Regions from separate parts of the Gordonia sp. McavH-238-E genome, predicted to be linked through region 3. Evidence: riboswitches for the same ligand, from Rfam matches in the RefSeq annotation. Region 3 holds a riboswitch; each other region holds the start of a gene.
The links. Region 3 has a riboswitch for cobalamin ahead of MHN80_RS14330 (iron ABC transporter permease). Riboswitches for the same ligand answer to the same signal wherever they lie in the genome.
Positions count from the first base shown of each region.

Region 1: another riboswitch for cobalamin. It lies ahead of MHN80_RS06670 (CbtB-domain containing protein); the one in region 3 lies ahead of MHN80_RS14330 (iron ABC transporter permease).
Region 2: another riboswitch for cobalamin. It lies ahead of MHN80_RS04775 (FecCD family ABC transporter permease); the one in region 3 lies ahead of MHN80_RS14330 (iron ABC transporter permease).
Region 4: another riboswitch for cobalamin. It lies ahead of metE (5-methyltetrahydropteroyltriglutamate--homocysteine S-methyltransferase); the one in region 3 lies ahead of MHN80_RS14330 (iron ABC transporter permease).

Region 1 is NZ_JAKRFE010000004.1:66,771-71,920, forward strand. It holds gene MHN80_RS06655 (acyl-CoA dehydrogenase family protein) at 1-624, opposite strand, end outside; gene MHN80_RS06660 (histidine phosphatase family protein) at 741-1,232, opposite strand; gene MHN80_RS06665 (CbtA family protein) at 1,252-2,082, opposite strand; gene MHN80_RS06670 (CbtB-domain containing protein) at 2,124-2,360, opposite strand; cobalamin riboswitch at 2,436-2,572, opposite strand; gene MHN80_RS06675 (ATP-dependent helicase) at 2,634-5,150, shown strand, end outside.
Region 2 is NZ_JAKRFE010000003.1:97,059-102,208, reverse strand. It holds gene MHN80_RS04785 (ABC transporter substrate-binding protein) at 1-557, opposite strand, end outside; gene MHN80_RS04780 (ABC transporter ATP-binding protein) at 569-1,396, opposite strand; partial or broken gene MHN80_RS04775 (FecCD family ABC transporter permease) at 1,393-2,441, opposite strand; cobalamin riboswitch at 2,518-2,700, opposite strand; gene MHN80_RS04770 (L-lactate dehydrogenase) at 2,817-3,770, shown strand; gene MHN80_RS04765 (alpha/beta hydrolase) at 3,777-4,661, opposite strand; gene MHN80_RS04760 (excalibur calcium-binding domain-containing protein) at 4,881-5,150, shown strand, end outside.
Region 3 is NZ_JAKRFE010000008.1:223,060-228,209, forward strand. It holds gene MHN80_RS14320 (ABC transporter substrate-binding protein) at 1-846, opposite strand, end outside; gene MHN80_RS14325 (ABC transporter ATP-binding protein) at 843-1,694, opposite strand; gene MHN80_RS14330 (iron ABC transporter permease) at 1,691-2,776, opposite strand; cobalamin riboswitch at 2,800-2,950, opposite strand; gene MHN80_RS14335 (YdeI family protein) at 3,098-3,670, opposite strand; gene MHN80_RS14340 (hypothetical protein) at 3,716-4,408, shown strand; gene MHN80_RS14345 (SDR family oxidoreductase) at 4,409-5,150, opposite strand, start outside.
Region 4 is NZ_JAKRFE010000002.1:57,919-63,068, forward strand. It holds gene rpmJ (50S ribosomal protein L36) at 1-10, opposite strand, end outside; gene infA (translation initiation factor IF-1) at 129-350, opposite strand; gene MHN80_RS02680 (iron chaperone) at 600-944, shown strand; cobalamin riboswitch at 1,033-1,258, shown strand; gene metE (5-methyltetrahydropteroyltriglutamate--homocysteine S-methyltransferase) at 1,404-3,698, shown strand; gene MHN80_RS02690 (pyruvate carboxylase) at 3,815-5,150, opposite strand, start outside.

The sequences.
Region 1 (5,150 bases), on a different contig from region 3:
GTCCAGCACGAACGACAGCACCTTGCGGTCGCGCATCGGCGTTCCGCTGCCGTCGTCGAGCTTGGCGAACACGACGATGGTGTCGGCGTAGGGGCCATTCGTGATGAAGGTCTTCTGCCCGTTCAGGATGTAGTCGTCACCGTCACGACGAACCGTGGTCTTCATGCCGCCGAGCGCATCCGACCCGGAGTCGGGTTCGGTGATCGCCCAGGCGCCGACCTTCTCCATGGTCACCAGCTCGGGCAGCCACCGCTTCTTCTGCGCCAGCGTGCCCTTGCCGCGGATGGTCGAGGCGGTCAACCCCATGCTCACACCCAGCGACGCGACGAGGCCCAGACACACACCCGCGAGTTCGATGTTGACCATCATGAACATCGAGCCACCCATGCCGCCGCCGTCGCCGGAGGACTTCTTCTTCTCCCCCTTGGCTTCTGCCTCGAGTTCTTTCTCGAGCGCATCCTTGGCCATGGCATCGACACCGAAGCTCGACAACAGCTTGCGGGTGATGTCGTACGGCGGCAGGACGCCGGACTCGAGTTCGTCGAGATGGGGCCGGATCTCCTTGTCGATGAACGCCCGCAAGGCGTCCCGAACCATCAGATCTTCATCGGACCACTCGAACATCGTCACACTCCCAGACCGGTGTCCGCCCGGGGGCGAACATGTTTCAGTTTCGTCGTCCCCAACTGTGTCAGGAGTCACTGCCGATGTCTAGGTACGCCGTCGCGAATCTGTTCCTATCAGGTGTTCGCGCAGGTGTAGATGGTCGCGGGGCGGACCTCGTGGGCGAAGAACCGCTCTGCGTCCGGGCACAGCAGGGCTTGGGCAACCGGCATCGCCACCACCACACAACGGTCGGCGAGCCCGGAGTGCCCGACGCGCCAGGCGTGGACTCGGCCGACGAAATCCTCGACACTCTCACCCCCGTGTGGCCGGGCACCGGGATCGGCGAACCATGCGCCGAGATCGGCGGGATCGATCTCCTCCGGAGTCCGCCCGGCCCACGTTCCGACGTCCAGCGTTCGCAGGGCGTCGTCGACGAGGGCGTCGGAGGCACCCAGGAGTTCGGCGGTCTCCCGGGTCGCGATCTCCGGACCGCAACTGTCGATCGTGCGCGCGGAAGTCGCGGCCAGGCGGAGCACGTCCCGGCGGCCCCGCTCGTCCAGAACCGGATCACCGCCGAATCGCACCGACCGATTGGGGCCGGTGCGACCGGCGGTGATGATCTGCATGCGCGAAACGATCGCCGCCTCAGTGCTGGGCGGCGACCGCCGGGGCGCGGTCGGCGGTACGCGAGCGCGCCATCGCCCCCAGCAGCAGGGCGAACACCACGGTGAGAACCGTCCACAGGATCACCTGGTTGGCGATGGCGTAGACCCGGAAGTCCCCGATCACGTCACCGGGGAAGCCCGGGAACACGATCTGACCCGCGTCGTTGCGAACCGGCTCGGGGACCTCGCTGAAGGACGGCAGGAACGCGAGCACGATCGCGATGCCGGCCAGGTAGGCCGCGACAGCGGCGACGGCCGAGACGAATCCGCCGATCCGCGGACGCAGCCACAACGCCAGGACCACGGCCGCGATGGCCAGGATCACCGACGCCACACTGATGGTGAGGAAGGCTCCGGTCCTCTCGCCGATGGTGTCGTCGTCGCCGACGGCGGGCGGATTCGCCGGGTAGGCGAAGAACGGAACGGCGAACACGGCGACGAAACCGATCGCGCCGAGCACACCCGCGACCGCGCGCGGGTCGGTCGCCGGATGGCGACTGCCGAGATGACTCCAGAGCACCGTGAACGCCACCGCGAAGAACGCACCCATGCACACCGCGAACACGACGTTGCCGACACCGGCGCCGAGGTTCTCCTGCATGGCCCGCGTGAACAGCTCGCCGCCCTCACCGTGCGTGTGGCCACCCGGTTCGGCGGCGTGGGCCAGTGCCTCCTCGGCCTCCGAACGGGCGCCTTCGTAGTCGATGGCCTTGGCGACGACCGGTTCGAGGTAGAACCGGGCGAACACGAACGAGACGATTCCGGCGATCAGACCTGCGAGCAGGCCGGCGCCGATGAATTTCTTCTCCATATGTACTTGGCTTCCTGTGGGATACGGCCGGTCAGGCCGGCTCAGTGGCAGGGGAAGCCGAGGAAGTGGCGTGCGTCGTGCACGAACTCGTGGACGTGGGTGTCGGAGCCGAAGACGGACACGACGCCCTGGTCGTACCCGAGGAAGTAGTAGGCGAGACCCGCCAGGAGCACGGTCAGGCTGAGCCAGAGGGCTGCACTCGCGACCGACAGGTTCGGTACGGGCAGGGCACGGGCCGGGGCGGCCTGTACGGCTGCAACAGTGCGGGGAGCTGTCATGGTGGGGTCCTTTCGCCGATCTCGCGTCGGAGATGTCGTGGTGTAGCAGTCCGGAGGACTGCTACGCGCCGGCACGGCATCCTGACTCACGTCACCCCGTCACCATCGACCGCGTCGATATGTCGACACGTCGACCGCGTCGACATATCTACGGTGTCGATATGGGCAGCGTTCACAGTGGCGCGACCGTTCCGGACTCTCACCGGATTCCCCGCACAGGCGTGGGATGACTCTATACCGCGCTCTGTCGTACGCGTGAGACATAGTGGAGAGATGCCCCGCGCTTCGGTGCTCGACCGCTTCACCGCCCCCACCCGACGGTGGTTCTCCGGCGCCTTCACCGCTCCCACCGCCGCGCAGAAGGGTGCGTGGACGTCGATCGCCGACGGCTCGCACACCTTGGTCATCGCCCCCACCGGATCGGGCAAGACCCTCGCCGCGTTCCTGTGGGCCCTCGACCGCCTCGCCGCCGACCCGGACTCGCGGCCCGCCGGCACCAAGGTCCTCTACATCTCGCCGCTCAAGGCATTGGCCGTCGACGTCGAACGCAACCTGCGGGCCCCGCTGACCGGCATCACGCGGGCGGCTCAGGAGCTCAACCTGCCCGAACCGAACATCACCGTCGGCGTCCGGTCCGGTGACACCTCCGCCGCGGACCGCCGCGCACTGGTCAAGACACCGCCCGACATCCTGATCACGACGCCGGAGTCGCTGTATCTGATGCTCACGTCGGCCGCGCGAGAGAGCCTCACCGGCGTCCAGGCCGTCATCGTCGACGAGGTGCACGCGGTCGCCGCCACCAAGCGCGGTACGCACCTCGCGCTGACCCTCGAACGACTCGACGAGCTGCTCGAGAAGCCCGCGCAGCGGATCGGGTTGTCGGCGACCGTCCGGCCGCCGGAGGTGGTGGCGGGGTTCCTGTCCGGCGCCGCGCCGTGTCAGGTGGTCAAGCCCAAGGCCGACAAGACGTTCGACCTCCGCGTCGATGTTCCGGTCGAGGACATGGCCAACATCCCACCCCCGGTGTCCGATGCCGACCCCGCCGCACTCGACGACGCGTTCTCCCCGACCGCCGGGTCGCTGTGGCCGTACGTCGAGGCCTCGATCGTCGACCAGATCGAGGCCAACCGGGCGACGATCGTGTTCGCCAACTCCCGGCGCCTCGCCGAGAAACTCACCGCCCGGCTCAACGAGATCCACGCCGAACGCCACGGGCAGCCGGCCGAACCGACCGGCAATCCGTCGGTCGCCGGCGGCGCCCCCGCGTTCGTCATGGGCAGCGGCGCGAGCTCGGGCGCCGAACCCGTCCTGGCCCGCGCGCATCACGGCTCGGTCAGCAAGGAGCAGCGCGCCCAGATCGAGGACGACCTGAAGGCCGGGCGCCTGTCCTGCGTCGTCGCGACCAGCTCCCTCGAACTCGGCATCGACATGGGCGCGGTCGACCTCGTGATCCAGGTGGAGTCCCCGCCGTCGGTGGCCAGCGGGCTGCAGCGCATCGGCCGCGCCGGCCACCAGGTCGGCGAGATCAGCCAGGGCATCCTGTACCCGAAGCACCGCACCGATCTCCTGCACTGCACCGTGACGGTGAGCCGCATGCTCGACGGGGCGATCGAGGAGATCAAGGTCCCGCAGAATCCCCTCGACATCCTCGCCCAGCAGACCATCGCGGCCGCCGCGGTCGACGACCTCGAGGTCGACCACTGGTACGAGGTGATTCGCCGCGCGGCGCCCTATCGCGAACTGGGCCGGGGCGTCTTCGACGCGACCCTCGACCTGATCGCGGGTCGTTTTCCGTCGGACGAGTTCGCCGAACTGCGCCCGCGGGTGAACTGGGACCGCGACGCCGGGGTGATCACCGGCCGGCGCGGAGCGCAGCGGCTCGCGGTCACCTCGGGCGGTTCCATCCCCGACCGCGGCCTCTTCGGTGTGTTCATGGTCGGCGAGAAGGCAACGCGCGTCGGCGAACTCGACGAGGAGATGGTCTACGAGTCGCGTGTCGGCGACGTCTTCGCACTCGGCGCGACCAGCTGGCGGATCGAGGACATCACCCACGACCGCGTCCTGGTCTCCCCCGCGTTCGGTCAGCCGGGCCGGTTGCCGTTCTGGATCGGCGACGCGATCGGACGCCCCGCCGAACTCGGCGCTGCGATCGGTGCGTTCACCGGTGCGATCGCCGACCCCGGCAAGCTCGACGACCATGCCGAACGCCTCGGCCTCACCGACAACGCCCGCACCAACCTCGAGACCCTCATCGCCGAGCAGCGGGAGTCGACCGGACACCTCCCCACCGACCGCACCCTGGTGGTCGAGCGGTTCCGTGACGAGCTCGGCGACTGGCGGGTGATCCTGCACTCCCCCTACGGTTTACGTGTCCACGCACCCTGGGCGAGCGCGATCTCGCAGCGCCTGCTGGAGACCCTGGGCATCGAGGGTGCCACCACGGCCTCCGACGACGGGATCATCCTGCGCATGCCCGACACCGACGACGCCCCGCCCGGTGCCGACGTGTTCCTCCTCGACCCGGACGAGGTCGAGCAGCTCGTGACCGACGGTCTCGCGGACTCGTCGATGTTCGCCTCCCGGTTCCGCGAATGCGCCGCTCGCGCACTGTTGTTGCCGCGACGCGACCCCGGACGGCGTGCCCCGCTGTGGCAGCAGCGCCAGCGCAGCGCCCAACTGCTGTCCGTCGCCTCCAAGTTCCCCGACTTCCCGATCGTGCTCGAGGCCGTCCGAGAGTGCCTGCAGGACGTCTACGACCTCCCCGCCCTCCTCGATCTGCTGACCCGCATC
Region 2 (5,150 bases), on a different contig from region 3:
TTGCCGGTGATGGTGCCGATGTTGCGCAGGTCGGTGTCGAGCGCGACCCACGGGTCCATGGTGCCGCGCTGCGCCTCACCCTCGACCTGCCGGCACGCCTCGGACAGCTGATAGACGTCGATGCCGTGGGACGCGAGGATCTCCGGCGTGATCCCGCGGGACTCGCTCATGCCGTAGTTGTATCCGGCATAGAGCACCTGGGGCTTCGCGGCGACGATGTTCTCGAGCGTGGGACGCTCGGCCGCGACCTCGTTCAGGGTGTCCACCTGAGGTCCGTACTCGAGCCGGAGAACATCTTTGTCGCGGGCGAGCGCACTGACCGCCACCATGTTGTCGCGGGCGCCCGCCGCCAGGGCGATCGCGATCATGCCACCGTCGTTGACGAACAGCCGGTCGAGCGGCTGGGGGAAATCGACGTCGGCTCCACAATTGGCCACCGTCACAGTGTCTTCGGTGGCCGCGGTGCTGTCGGTCGAGCATGCGGCAACCGCGCCCAGGATCAGTGCGGCGACCAGGACGGCGGCGGTCGGGTGGACTCGGGAGGTGCGGGTACTCAAGGGATGTCCTCTCACAGGGTGTCTGTCGTCAGCGCTCGGGGAGCAGAAGTGGGGGAGTTGAGCAGGAGGTGTGGCAGGCCCGTCACCGGGTGGGTGACAACGGTCCCGGACACCTCGAAGACGGCCGCCAGCAGATCCGGTGTCAGCACGTCGACGGGTCGGCCCTGGGCGACCACGCCGCCGTCGGACACCACTGCGACACAATCGAAGTGCCGCAGGACGAGGTCGAGGTCGTGCATCGCTGCCAGCACGGTGGCGTCGAGTTCGTCGAGGATCTCCATCAGCCGCAGGCGCCAGGCCGCGTCCAGATGATTGGTGGGTTCGTCGAGCACCAGGACCGGCGTCTGCTGTGCGAGTGCACGGGCGAGGACGACGCGATGCCGCTCGCCACCGGACAGGTGGGTGCACGAACGGGCGCCCCAGCCGTCGAGGCCGACCTGCGCGAGCACCGCGCCGACCACCGTCGAGTCGTCGGGGCTCCCGGCCGACCAGGCCGAGCGGTAGGGGGTCCGGCCAAGGCCGACCGCCTCGGCGACGGTCAGTTCGGCCGAGGGCTGTTCCTCCTGGCCCACCACCGCTATCGAGCGGGCCCGCTGCCGCGACGGGAGTCGATGCAGGTCCTCGCCACCCACGTCGATGGTGCCGGCGACGGGACGTTCGAGCCCACACAGCGTGCGCAACAGGGTGGTCTTGCCGGAACCGTTGGGGCCGACGATGGCCAGTCGGGTGCCCGCCGGGACGTCGAGATCGACATCGCGCAGGACGACGCGGCCGCCCCGTCGACACGCGAGTGCGTTCGCGCGCAACGCCATCGAGCGGATCGGTGGTGGATTGGTCATGAGCCGCCGCCGAACACATACTGGTGTCGACCCATGAGGAACAGGAAGATCGGCGCGCCGATCAACCCGGTGACGATGCCCAGAGGCATCTCCCGAGGCGCGGCCGCGACCCGCGAGATGACGTCGACCCACACCAGGAACAGTGCGCCGCCGCATACCGCCACCGGCAGCATCGCGCGGTGGGTGGCGCCGACGAGCAGCCGGGCGGCGTGCGGGACGATCAGACCGACGAAGCCGATCCCACCCGCCACCGCGACGAGCACGCCCACCAGGACGCCCTGGATCCCGAAGAGCGCGTTGCGCATCGCGCGTACCGGTACACCCAGCGACGTCGCGGTGTCGGTGCCGGCAGCGTAGGCGTCGAGCCAGGAGTGGATCGCGAGCATCGCCACGATGGTGACCAGCACGACCACCCCGGCGATCTGCACCTTCGCCCAGGTGGCGCCGGCGACGCTGCCGAGCATCCAGAACATCACGTTGTCGGCGGCGTGGGGATCCGCGGCGGTGAACACGAGCAGCGACGACAACGCCATGAACGCCGAGGACAACACGACGCCGGACAGGATGAGTCGCAGCGCGGTCAACCCGCCCTGGGCGCGGGCGACGAGGTACACCGTGACGGTCGCCGCGAGCGCGCCGAGGAGCGCGCCGCCGGAGAGTGCCCACACCCCGAGGCCGGCCAGCACGCCGAGGGTCATGACGGCGGTGGCCCCGACCGCCGCGCCGGCGGACACGCCGAGCAGGTACGGCTCGGCGAGGGGGTTGCGGACCAGGGCCTGCATGAGAGCGCCGGCAGTGCGAGCCCGGCGCCGACGAGCGCGGCCAGGACGGACCGCGGCAGCCGGAGATCCCAGATGATCACCGCGTGCGCGGAATCGGTCTCGGCGCCGGTCAGGCGTCCGGCGACGGTGTGCCAGACGTCGCCGACGGGGATGGTCTCGGCGCCGAACGCGGTGGCCAGGGCGATGCTGAGGAGCGTGAGGACGAGCAGAACTGCGGCTAGCGGCGTCGACGGGAGTCGCCGTACCGGCGGGGCGGTGGCGATCTCGGTCGTGCCGTCGATACGACGGGACACGGACTGTACTGCCTTACGGTCTGGGTATCTGTGCGCGAGATACACGGTGGACTCGAGCGAGAGCGGCCGGTATTCGGACTCGGGTTCGTCCGGAGCCGGCGCCTTCCCGGGTCGCCCCAGTGGCTGTGTGCCGGTTCCGTCCCCCATACCGCTGCGCGCCAGTCCCGGATTCGCACCGGGTTCCCTGACACCCACGTGTGCGGGTGTGACCGTTCTCGCCGCTCACGCTATCAACACCGTCCAGCGGATCGGTGGGCGGTCGGCGTGCGTCCCCGGACAGCGGCCGTGCGAGGACCTACGCTGGATGCCGACGATCGATGAACCCGACGCGGAAACGGTGAACCGATGGACGTACGAGACACGAAGCTGGCCATCATCGGGGCGGGTGCGGTGGGCACCGCGATCGCCTACTCCTCGCTCATCCGGGGTGTTGCACGGACCATCGCGCTCCTCGACATCAACGCCGCGAAGGTGACCGCCGAGGTGCTCGACATGTCCCACGGCCTCGAGTTCGTCCCTCGTGCCGACATCATCGGCTCCGACGACGTGTCGGTGTGCGCGGACGCCGACGTCGTCGTCTTCACCGCCGGTGCGAAGCAGAAGCCGGGTCAGTCCCGTCTCGAATTGGCCGAGGCCACAATCGGTCTGACGCGCGCCATCCTCCCGGGGGTGCTCGAGGTGGCCCCGAATGCGATCTACGTGATGGTCACCAATCCGGTCGACGTCGTCACCTACGCCGCCCAGCAGATCAGCGGATTGTCGCCCAGCCGGATCTTCGGCTCGGGCACCGTGCTCGACTCGTCCCGGCTGCGTTTCCTCATCGCGCAGCATTGCGGTGTCGCGGTGCAGAGCGTGCACTCCTACATCGCCGGCGAGCACGGCGACACCGAGATCCCGCTGTGGAGCTCGGCGACGATCGGTGGGGTGCCGCTGACGTCGTGGACCCCGCTGCCCGGTCGTCCGGCGCTGGATGTGGTTGCACGCGAACGCATCCACCACGAGGTCGTGCATGCCGCCTACACCATCATCGAGGGCAAGGGGGCCACGAACTATGCGATCGGTTTGGCGTCGACGCGCATCGTCGAGGCGATCCTGAACAACGAGCACCGGGTGCTGCCGGTGTCGACGCGGACCGACGGGATCGAAGGGCTCGACGGAGTGTGTCTCTCGCTGCCGACCGTCGTCGACCGCGGCGGCGCCCAGACCCGGCTCGACGTCCCGCTCTCGGATGCGGAGCGAGCCGGTCTGCTCGCGTCGGCGGAGACGCTGCGGGGGATGCAGGCCCGGTTCGGGCTGTAGTCGGGGTCAGGTCGGCACGGTGGTGCGCAGGAACTGCAGCTGGTCGGCGACGACCTTCTCGAAGTCCTCGCCGATGTAGATGTCGAAGTGCCCGACCGGGTATCGGATGACCCGGGCTCCGGGTGCGCGCCGCGCGTAGGCGATCGTCGAGCGTGCCGGTGCCACCGTGTCCCCGTCGCACACGCACAGCAGGGTCGGGCAGTCGAGATCTTTCAATGCCCGGCCGGGTGAATGCAACGGAATGGTCAGTCCGACCCGCGCGGCCACCTCGTTGGGCAGTTCGAGACCGTCGGGAATCAGTGGCAGGTATCCCGACACCGCGTCCGGTGCGGTCATCAGCGCCGCTGATCCCGGTTCGCCGGCCAGGCCGACCATGACCGGCGGCCTGCGCAGTGCGGATCCGGCCAGATCCGCGAGTGCCCGAACGGTCACCTTCGCCCCGGACACCACGCCAAGGGCTGCGGTCGACGCAGGTCCGCTGGTGAATGGGCACTGGGAGATCACCGCTGCCACCCGGCCGTCGCGTTTGCCGGCGACGAGCACGTGTCCGCCGCCGAAGGAGGTGCCCCACAGCACTATTCGTGAGGTGTCGACGCCGGCGAGAGTTCGTGCGAAGGCGATCGCCGCGGCCCAGTCGTCGAGCTGACGGCGAATGGACAGGAGCTGGCGCGGTTCGCCGTCGCTGTCCCCGAAGTGGCGGTAATCGAAGACCAGACAGGAGTATCCGGCTTCGGTGAACCGTTCGGCGAAGGCATCGAGCCGCATCTGCCGGACCCCGCCGAGGCCGTGTGCCATCACGATGACCGGGGCCGGTGTGGCTCCCTCGGGCCGGTACCACCATGCTCGGCACGTCGTGCCGTCCGAATCGAACTCGACGTCGTTCCTGATCATCGTTCCCCCGCTGGTCGATGTGTGGTCTGGGCGGACTTTATCAACACACGTTGTCATGCAACAGAGGCGGCGGCCCCCGCGACCGTGAACCTTGTTCGCTCGGCGTGTCCGTCGGCCGGACCAATCTTCGCGTCGAGCGCGTCTTTCATCGACCGGACCCCGTAATGTCACCTCGTCACGATGAGGTGTCGGGGGACACACAGAAGAAGGTCAAGCACGATGCGTTGCTCGCGAAAGATGGTTCTCGGATTCCTGGCCGCGGCGTCCATGACGGTCGCTCCGCTGATGGTGGCGGCGCCCGCCTCGGCGGCAACCGATTACGCCAACTGCTCAGAACTCAACGCCGACTATCCGCACGGTGTCGGCCAGACGGGCGCCGTCGACTCCACGTCGGGTACGCCGGTCACGAACTTCACCGTCGACGACGACCTGTACGACGCGAACACCGAGAGCGACCGCGACAAGGACGGTATCGCCTGCGAGAAGCGC
Region 3 (5,150 bases):
CTTGTAGTCCATGATCACGATGACATCCGGGTCTGCCGAGGCAACGGTTTCCCAACTCGCCCGGAACCAGGTGTTGTCGACGTCGGCGAAGACATTCGCCCCGCCCGCGACATCGATGATCCCGTTCGGCGCTCCGTTGCCACCGCTGGTGTACAGGTCCTCCTCACCGCTGTCATAGATCAGGACCCGCGGGGCTGCCGCCGGTCGCGGCGCGCTCTGCAACCGGCGTAGCCGGTCGTCCAGTTCTGTCCCGGCAGCGGTGGCTGTCTCCTCGGTCCCGAAGAGAATTCCGTAGTTCTTCACATCGGCGCGTAACGCATCCCAAGGATCCATGGTGCCGAGCTTGTCCGGGGCGTCACCGCCCTGACGGCAGCTGTCGGAGATGACGTACGACGCAATGCCGTTGGCCTGCAACGACTCGGGGGTCACACCAGATGCGCCCTTGAACAGTCCGCTGTAGGAACCGACCACCAGATCGGCGTCCGCGCCGAGTACCGTCTCCATGGTGATGGTGCTGCCCTCGAGGTGGGGAACGCCGGCGATCCCCGGGCCGAACATCGACTCCATCACCGCATCATTGTTCTTGTTCAGGGACACCGCGGCCAGCTTGTCGAGTCCCCCGACCTTGAGAATCGTTCCGACGTTGGCCCCGTTGCTCGTTGCGACCACGCGCTCGACCGGCACCTCGTAGGCCACCTCGGCGCCACAGTTGATCAGCGTCTCCGACTCTCGTTCTGCCGCTTCGTCGGTCGGCGGCGTGGCGTTGCAAGCGGCCAGCACGAGGGCCGTGGCGAGCGTGGCTGTCGCGAACGGCACACGGGATCGCCAGGTGGTGGTGCTCGTCATCGTGTCTCCATCTTCGGTGTCGAATCGGTTGGTGAATGGTCGGTGTGGACCGGTTCCAGCGGCGAGCCCGGCGTCGGTTCGAACACCAGATGTGTTCGGCCGGTCGCGCTGTTGAGAATCCGGTGGGCGGCGACGCCGAAGACCTCGGCGACGATTGCGGGATCGAGCGCGGCGGCGGCGTCGCCATGCGCCCGTATTCGTCCGTCCTCGAGCACGTACACCGAATCACAGTGGCGAGCAGCCAGATCGAGGTCGTGAAGCGACACGAGGACCGTGGTTCCCAACGTTCGCACGAGCGCCAGAAGGTCCAGCTGGTGCCGGATGTCGAGGTGATTGGTCGGTTCGTCGAGAACCAGAACGCCGCAGTCCTGGGCGAGTCCTCGTGCGAGGGCGACGCGGCGTCGTTCACCACCGGAGAGGTGGTCGACAGCGGAATACGCGTGGTCCGCCATGCCGACCGATCGCAGTGCGCGTCCCACCGCGGCCCGGTCACCGGAGCGGCCCATGCTCCACGGCGACGAATAGGGAAGCCGCCCCAACGCGACGTATTCGTGTACGAGCATGTCGGCGGGTAGGTCGACTTCTTGGGGCACGAACGCGATCTGCCTCGCTCGCTCGCGGACGCTCATCGACTCTGTCGCCCGGCCGTCGACGGTGATCGTCCCTCGCCGGGGTCGGAGCAAGCCGACGACCGACCTGAGCAGGGTCGACTTGCCGGAGCCGTTCGGTCCGACGAGACCGACGATGCCACCGGCCGGCGCATCGAGCGAGATGTCCTGCAGCACAGCATGACCGTCGATCCACACCTCGATCCCGGATACGACGATCCCGACCGGTGGGCGGCTCATGCTGAGGAACCGAACTGGTAGCGGCGCCGCCCGAGGATGAACAGGAACAGCGGCGCACCTATGACCCCGGTGACCACGCTGAGCGGGATCTCGACTGGCCGCAATGCGATTCGCGCGATCACATCCACGAGAACCAGAAAGACCGCGCCGATCAGGGCGGCGGTGGGCAGGACCCAGCGGTGTCGGGAACCGACGAGGATGCGTGCGATGTGCGGGATCACCAGGCCCACGAAGGCGATGGCCCCGGACACCGCGACCATCGTGCCGACCATCACCGCGAGCAGGCCGAACAGCAGGTTTCGCAGCAGCGGGACCCTCACCCCGACCGCCACGGCGACATCGGGCCCGGCGGACAGGGCGTCGAGCCACCCGTGGAGTGCGAAAGCGACGGCGGTACAGATCAGGACGACCGAAACCGGCAGCAGCAGCTTGCTCCATGATGCGCCGGCGAGGCTGCCGAGCAACCAGAACAGGACCGATTGAGCCGCCTGCGAATCGTTGGTGCGCAGCACGAGGAAGCTGGCGATGGCGGACAGCGCTGATGCGGCAACGGTTCCGGTCAGCACCAACCGGAGCGGAGTGATACCACCCTGGCTCATGGTGATCGCGAAGACGAGCAGCGCGGCTCCCAATGCGCCTGCCATCGCTCCGAGACTCAGCGACCACAACCCGAAGCCGGCGAGGAACCCGGTGGTGATCACCGATGTCGCCCCGACTGCCGCACCAGACGAGACGCCGAGAAGGTGCGGGTCGGCCAGCGCATTGCGGACCAGCGTCTGGACCAGCACCCCCGCGACGGCGAGGCCCGCGCCGACCACCAGACCGAGCAGAATTCGCGGCATCCGGATGTCCCAGACGATCGCAAGCTGGGTGCGCGTGACGGCAGGCCCACCGAACCGTGAGGCGATCACGTCGACGACCGTGGACACGGGCAACACTTCGGCGCCCGAACACAGGGCGAGAAACCCAGCGGCCAGGGCCAACCCGAGCACGACGAGAACCACGACCACGGGACGGCGTCGTCTCGTGCGTCTGTGCGTGCGCGGCAGTACCGGCGCCCTGCGGGCACCATCGATCGTCATGTGTCGTCGGTCCATCCTCGTGGCGTGACAAGCAGCATCGAGGCTGGTATCTGGCTGAGTCAGTGCGTCGAGGTCATCGACGCGCCGAGTTCACAGTGGCGGGACCGCGCCGGAGTCGAACCGGCTTCCCAGGGATCTCGATGCGACGAGAGTACGACATACCCGACAGTCTCCGACACCGCGCCCCGACGACGCTGGCGACAACGCCCGGAGCCTGCGGAGGACGCGTCACCTCCGCTGCCTGATCCGAAAGAACCACACACCCACCGCTCCCTGCGTCGGAGGAGCGCCCGGAGCCTGCGGAGGGCGTGTCACGAAGGGTCAGGCCGGCCGCTCGTTGCGCGCCGCCCGCTCGACGAGGCCGGCGATGCGTTTCGTCTTGGTCTCCGGTCGCTTCGCCATGGCCAGCTGCGACAACCCGAATTTGCGGGCGCTCGGCGGGAACGTATCCCAGTTGGCGCGCGCGACGGGGTCGGCGTCGAGCGCGGCGGCGAGTTCGGGGGACTCGATCAGCGCCTCGGCGTCGTCGAACATGGTCCAGAGGCCGCGGGCCTGGGCGTCGTCGATCACGGCCTGGCCGGCGGGCTGAATCCGACCGGCGGCCGCGAGGTCGGCGACACGCGCCTTGTTCGACGCCGACCATCCGCTGTTGCGTCCGCGCCGGGTGAACCACATGCCGCGGCGGCGGTCGTCGATGACGCGGGTGTGGCCGTCGATCCAGCCCCAGCACAGCGCCTCGCGAACGCACTCGTCGTAGTCGATCGGTTCCCGGCCCGATCCCTTGCGCCAGAACACCAGCCACACGCCGCCGGATGAGTCGTGGTTGTCCCGCAACCACTCTCGCCATGCCTCGATCGTGTCCACGGCGAGCTTCGGCGCATCGGGGTCGGCCATGCGTTCACCCTAATCAGCCGGGCCTCGTCTCGGTACAGTTGAGCCGTGAACGAGATCGTCAGCTTCGCGACGGACAACTGGTGGCTGATCTTCCCCATCGGCGCTGTCGTCGGCGGGTGGGCGGGGTCGATCGGGAAGTACAACGAGAAGCGGCGCAAGGACAAGATCGAGCTCGCCCGGATCAAGGCGAACGCGCAGACCGAGCAGCTCAAACTCACGACGACGTCGGCCGACCAGGTGCGCCGGACCCTCCGCCAGCACGACTCGCTGAACGAGAAGTGGTTCGGTTACGAGCTCGATCTCGCGACGCTCATCGAGTACCCGATGATGACCGACATGCGAGAACCGCTGACCCTCGCGTTCCACCGCGCCCGGGTCCGCGCCGACGATCTGCGACCCGAGCCGGGCGCCAAGGCGCCGCTGCCTGATTCGATGTCCCCGGCAGACTTCGCCGAGTACCGCGACGCTGTGGGCGAATACGCCGCGGCATTCGACGCAGCCGAACGAGAGTCCCGGCGGCGCAGGCAAACCGACTTCTCACCCGTCGAACGCGAAGCCCTGGACCGGGCACGCAAGCTGATCGGCGTGGCCGCCGACTCCGCGGCCACACCCGCAGAGCGGCAGGCGGCCTACAAGAAGGCCCGGGCCGAACTCGAGGGCATCATCGACGTTCCGCAGGTGGCCGCGGCGCAGCTCGAACGGCAGATCGCCGGCGCCCTCGAGCGCGGCTCGGAGTGATCAGAGGTCCGGGATGGGCAGGTCCAGGTTCGGCGAGATGATCCCGCCGTCGACCTCGAGGATCTTGCCGGTGACGTACGCGCCGGCCGGGGACGCCAGGTAGAGGGCGGCCGCGGCGATGTCCTCCGGGTCGCCGAGTCGGTGCAGCGGAGTCGATGTCTCGACTGCGGTACGCATTCCGTCGTCGCCCGCGACGATCTCCAGCGCCGATGTCAGGATGGCGCCCGGTGCGATGCCGTTGACCCGGATCTTCGGATTCAGATCCATCGCCGCGATGCGCGTGTAATGCGCGAGAGCAGCTTTCGCGGTGCCGTAGGCGGCGTAGGCACGTCCCGGCAGGCGGCCCACCGCCGACGTGATGTTGATGATCGAACCCCGGCCGCTGGTCGCGAGGATCTGCTTGGAACCGGCGACGACCAATGCGTGCGCGTTACCGACATTGAAGTCGAAGGCATCTCGCAGGTGCTTGGGGCTGGTGTCGAACAGAGGCCGGGGCATCGCCCCGCCGACGTTGTTCACCACGGTGTCGAGCCGCCCGAACTCGTCGACCGCGGTCTGCGCGAGCGCCGCCGCGGCATCGGGGTCGCCGAGGTCCACGGCCACGGTGCGCGCGCGTCGGCCCGCCGCGCGGACCCGTTCGGCGACCTGCTCGAGGTCGGATTCACTGCGAGCCGCGATCACCACGTCGCCGCCGGCCTCGGCGAAGGCGACCGCGATCGCCGCCCCGAGCCCCCGGCTCGCG
Region 4 (5,150 bases), on a different contig from region 3:
GAACCTTCACGTCAATCTCTCCTGCTCGGCTCGCCCGCGCGCACGCCGAAAGCGGCCGTGCACGTGGGTGTCGGTCTCCTCCCGAACGGATGTCCGGGAAGTCTGTCCCCGGCATCGCCGGGAAAGTCTCACTTGTAGCGGTACACGATTCGCCCACGAGCCAGGTCGTAGGGCGAGAGTTCCACGACGACCCGATCCTCGGGCAGGATGCGGATGTAGTGCTGCCGCATCTTGCCGCTGATGTGGGCGAGAACCTTGTGTCCGTTCTCCAGCTCAATACGAAACATCGCATTGGGCAGGGGTTCGATCACTCGACCCTCGACCTCGATGGCCCCGTCTTTCTTCGCCATGTCCTCCGCGATCCTGGCCGTGACCACGACATCCGGGTGATGCCGCGGCGCATCGGCCGGGTTGAATCAGTGTTTGTCCGTTAGGGTGTGGGCACCGGTCCGCGAGGACCTGCACCCGGTGTGCGCCGACCGGGCCCACGTGCTGACACGCTGATGCCCGGCACGCGATGCGCACCGACGATCAATGTTACGCGAACGAGCAGGCCAGGCCAAATGCGTGCTCAGCGCCACGGAGAGAGGCCGCACCGGATGGGCACTGTCGACGACTATCTCGACGGACTCGACCCCGCCGACCGCGAGGTGGTCGGACGCATCTATGACGTCGCCCGCACCGCGGTCCCCGACACCGCTCAAGGCAAGGGCTACGGCATGCCGGCCCTGACATATCGCGGGAGCCCGCTCCTCTCGGTGATGCGGACCAAGAAGCACATCGGTCTGTACCCGTTCAGCCCGGAGGCGGTCGACGCCGGGCGGCCGTTCCTCGACGGTTTCGACGTGGAGAAGGGCACCGTTCGGTTCCAGCCGGGGACTCCTCCTTCCGACGATGCGATCCGCGCGATGATGTCGTTTCGGCGCGATCAGATCGACGGCTGACCGCCCGACGTCGAACTACCAGTGTTCAGCGGGTCGACTTTGCTGGGCTAGGGTCGATGACGCATGTGGTTCGCCGCGTCGGAGGTCGTGTCAGCTCTCCGTCCGCGGCGTCGAGTCGCCGGCATCCCGCCGGCGGACGAGAGGGAATCCGGTTCGAATCCGGAGCTGTCCCCGCAGCGGTATGCCGTAACGACCACCGTCATCAGCACTGAGCTCCGGCTTGGGAAGCGACGGTCAGTAGGAACTTCGATCAGAGGGATCTCGATCGAGAGCGACGGTGAGCCCGAAGACCTGCCAGGTGTACCGGACGCGCCGCGTCCGGTGGCTCGCCGCCTCGAGGATTGGGCGCAGGTCGAACCGGCGATCGTCGCGCGCCCTCTGCCGGGCGTGACGTGGGTCCGATCGATCTCCCCTGCTGGGCGGTGAACCATCCACCGTCAGTAGGAGAAGTCGACGTCCATGTCCGACACCGTCCGCCGCAGCTCCGCGGCACCGTTCACCACCACCGTCCTCGGCACCGCACGCATCGGCCCCCGGCGCGAACTGAAGAGGGCCGTCGAAAGCTATTGGTCCGGCCGCATCGACCGGACCGAGCTCGCCACCGTCGCGCAGCGCCTACGCAGCGAGCAGTGGGCCGAGCTCACCGAGGCCGGCCACGACTCCGTCCCGGTCAACACGTTCTCGTACTACGACCAGGTGCTCGACACCACGGTCCTCGTCGACGCACTGCCGCCGAGGTTCGCCGAGATCGACGATCCGCTCGATCGCTACTTCGCGGCGGCCCGCGGAACCGCCGAGGTGACCCCACTCGAGATGACCAAATGGTTCGACACCAATTACCACTACCTGGTCCCCGAGATCGGGCCGAGCACCACGTTCGCGCTCAAGCCCGAGAAGGTCCTGGCCGAGGTCACCGAGGCCAGGGAACTCGGGATACCGGCCCGTCCGGTCGTCGTCGGGCCGGTCACCTTCCTGGCCCTGTCCAAGGCGATCGACGGAGCGGGTGCGCCACTCGATCGCCTGGGTGAGCTGGTCCCGCTGTACCGCGATCTGCTGACGCAACTGGCCGAGGCCGGCGTCGAGTGGGTTCAGTTCGACGAGCCCGTCCTGGTCACCGATGCAGACACCGACCTGGGTCCCCGCGCCGAAGCCGTGTACAACGCCCTGGGTTCGGTCGAGCAGCGTCCCGCCATCGCGGTGGCAACCTACTTCGGCGATGCCGGCGACCGCCTGGCGTATCTGGCCCGGACCCCGATCGAGGCCATCGCCGTCGACCTCGTCGAGGGCTCGGTGGAGACCGTGGCCGGCACCCCGGGCATGGCGGACAAGCTGCTGATCGCCGGCGTCGTGGACGGTCGCAACGTGTGGCGCACCGACCTGGACCAGGCCGCGGCGACTCTGGCCACCGTGCTCGGGTCCGCCCGCTCGGTCGCCGTGTCGACGTCGTGCTCCACGCTGCACGTGCCCTACACAGTGGAGGCGGAGGACGAACTCGACACCAACCTTCGGGGTTGGCTCGCGTTCGCCGCCGAAAAGTTCCGCGAGGTCGCGGTGCTGTCATCGGCGTTGCGTGAGGGACGCGCCGCCCAGGCCGCTGCGTTCTCGGAGAGCACGATGGCGTTGGCCACCCGGGCCACCGATCCCCGCCTGCACAACGCCGAGGTCCGTGCACGACTGGATGCGATCACCGATGCCGATGCCCAGCGGGGCCCCGCCGAGCAACGACTCACCGCTCAACTGAATCGCTTGGGGTTGCCTCCGTTGCCGACCACCACGATCGGCTCCTACCCGCAGACCTCCGCCATCCGCCTGGCGCGGGCCGCGCTCCGGTCGGGGGAGATCGATCGCGCCGAGTACGAGAACCGGATGAAGGCGGAGATCGCCGACGTCGTCGCGTTGCAGGAATCCATCGGCCTCGACGTCCTCGTGCACGGGGAACCCGAGCGCAACGACATGGTGCAGTATTTCGCCGAGCAGTTCGAGGGATACTTCGCCACGGCCAACGGCTGGGTGCAGTCCTACGGTTCGCGTTGCGTGCGTCCGCCGATCCTGTACGGCGATGTCTCTCGTACCGGGCCGATGACCGTCGACTGGATCACATACGCCCAGACGCTGACCAGCAAGCCCGTCAAAGGCATGCTGACCGGTCCGGTCACCATCCTCGCCTGGTCGTTCGTCCGCAACGACCAGCCGCTGTCGACGTCTGCCGATCAGATCGCGCTCGCCATTCGCGACGAGACCGTCGACCTGGAGGAGGCCGGGGTCGGCATCATCCAGGTCGACGAACCCGCTCTGCGCGAGTTGCTGCCGCTGCGCGACGCGGACAAGCCCGCGTACCTGGAGTGGGCCGTTCGGGCGTTCCGCATCGCGACCTCCGGGGTCCGCGACGATACGCAGATCCACACGCACCTCTGCTATTCGGAATTCGGCGAGGTCATCGGAGCGATCGCCGACCTCGACGCCGACGTCACCTCGATCGAGGCGGCGCGGTCGCACATGGAGGTGCTCGACGACCTCGACGAGGCCGGCTTCCGCAACGCGGTCGGCCCGGGTGTCTACGACATCCACTCACCGCGTGTGCCGGAGCAGGACGAGATCTTCACTGCCCTGTCCTCGGCATTGTCGAGCGTCGGCGCCAGGCGCCTGTGGGTCAACCCGGACTGCGGTCTGAAGACCCGCGCCACCCCTGAGGTCGTCGATTCGCTCACCAACATGGTGGCCGCGGCCACGCGTCTCCGCGAAACGCTTGTCTGAGGCATCCAATACGACACCCGATACGACAACGGCCGTCGCACTCGCCCATGAGTGCGACGGCCGTTGTCGTGGTAGGAGCGTTGCGTGATGAACACCCAGCCCAGGTCCGTTGTGCGTCAACCAATTTCGAGGAGCAGGTCGCCGGGGGCGACCTGAGTGACCGAGTCGATCGCCAGCCGAGTGACCTTTCCGCCGACCGGCGCGGTGATGGTCGCCTCCATCTTCATCGCCTCGATGGTGCCGATCGCAGCTCCGGCTGCGACCTCGTCGCCGACACCGACACTCAGCGACACCACACCGGCGAAGGGCGCTCCGACGTGGCGGGGGTTGGACCGATCGGCCTTCTCCGCGGCGGCGACTTCGGCGTCGACCGATCGGTCACGCACCTGCACCGGCCGCAGCTGCCCGTTGAGGATGCACATGACGGTGCGCATACCCTTCTCGTCGGGTTCGCTGATCGCCTCGAGCCCGATGAGCAGTTCGACGCCTGGTTCGAGTTCGACGCGATGCTCCTCGCCGTAGCGCAGGCCGTAGAAGAACTGGTTGGCCGACAACCGAGAGGTGTCGCCGTAGAGTTCCTGGTGGTCGTCGAACTCCCTGGTGGGGCCGGGGAACAGCAACCGGTTGAGCGTGTGCTGCCGCTTCGGTCCCGGGGTGTCGAGCGCAGTCGAGTCCTCGGCCGAGACCTCCTCAGTCGCCGGCGCATCGGCACGTCCCTCGAGCGCTACTGTGCGCAGCGGCTCCGGCCACCCGCCGGCGGGGTCGCCCAGTTCGCCACGCAGGAAATTGATCACCGAATCCGGGATGTCGTGGGCGCGCGGGTCGGTGGCGAACTCGGCGGCCGTGATCCCGCGCCCCACCAAGGCCAACGCGAGATCGCCGACGACCTTCGACGACGGCGTCACTTTGATGAGCCTGCCCAGCATGCGGTCGGCGTCGGCATAGGCCTTCTCGACAGCCTCGAACCGATTCCCGAGTCCGAGCGCGATGGCCTGCTGCCGCAGATTCGACAGTTGTCCGCCCGGGATCTCATGGGTGTACACACGTCCGGTCGGAGCCGGCAACCCGGATTCGAAGGGCGCGTACACCTTTCGAAGCGCCTCCCAGTACGGTTCGAGATCGCAGACCGCCTGCAGGTCCAGTCCGGTGTCGCGGTCGGAGTGCGCGGCCGCGGCCACGATCGCCGACAACGCCGGCTGGCTGGTGGTGCCGGCCAATGCAGCGCTGGCACCGTCGACCGCCGATGCACCCGCCTGCCAGGCAGCCAGGTAGGTGGCCAGCTGCCCACCGGGGGTGTCGTGGGTGTGCACATGCACCGGTAGATCGAACTCGCGGCGCAACGCCGACACCAGCGTGGTGGCGGCCGGCGCGCGGAGCAGCCCGGCCATGTCCTTGATCGCCAGCACGTGCGCACCAGCATCGACGATCTGCTCGGCGAGCTGCAGATAGTAG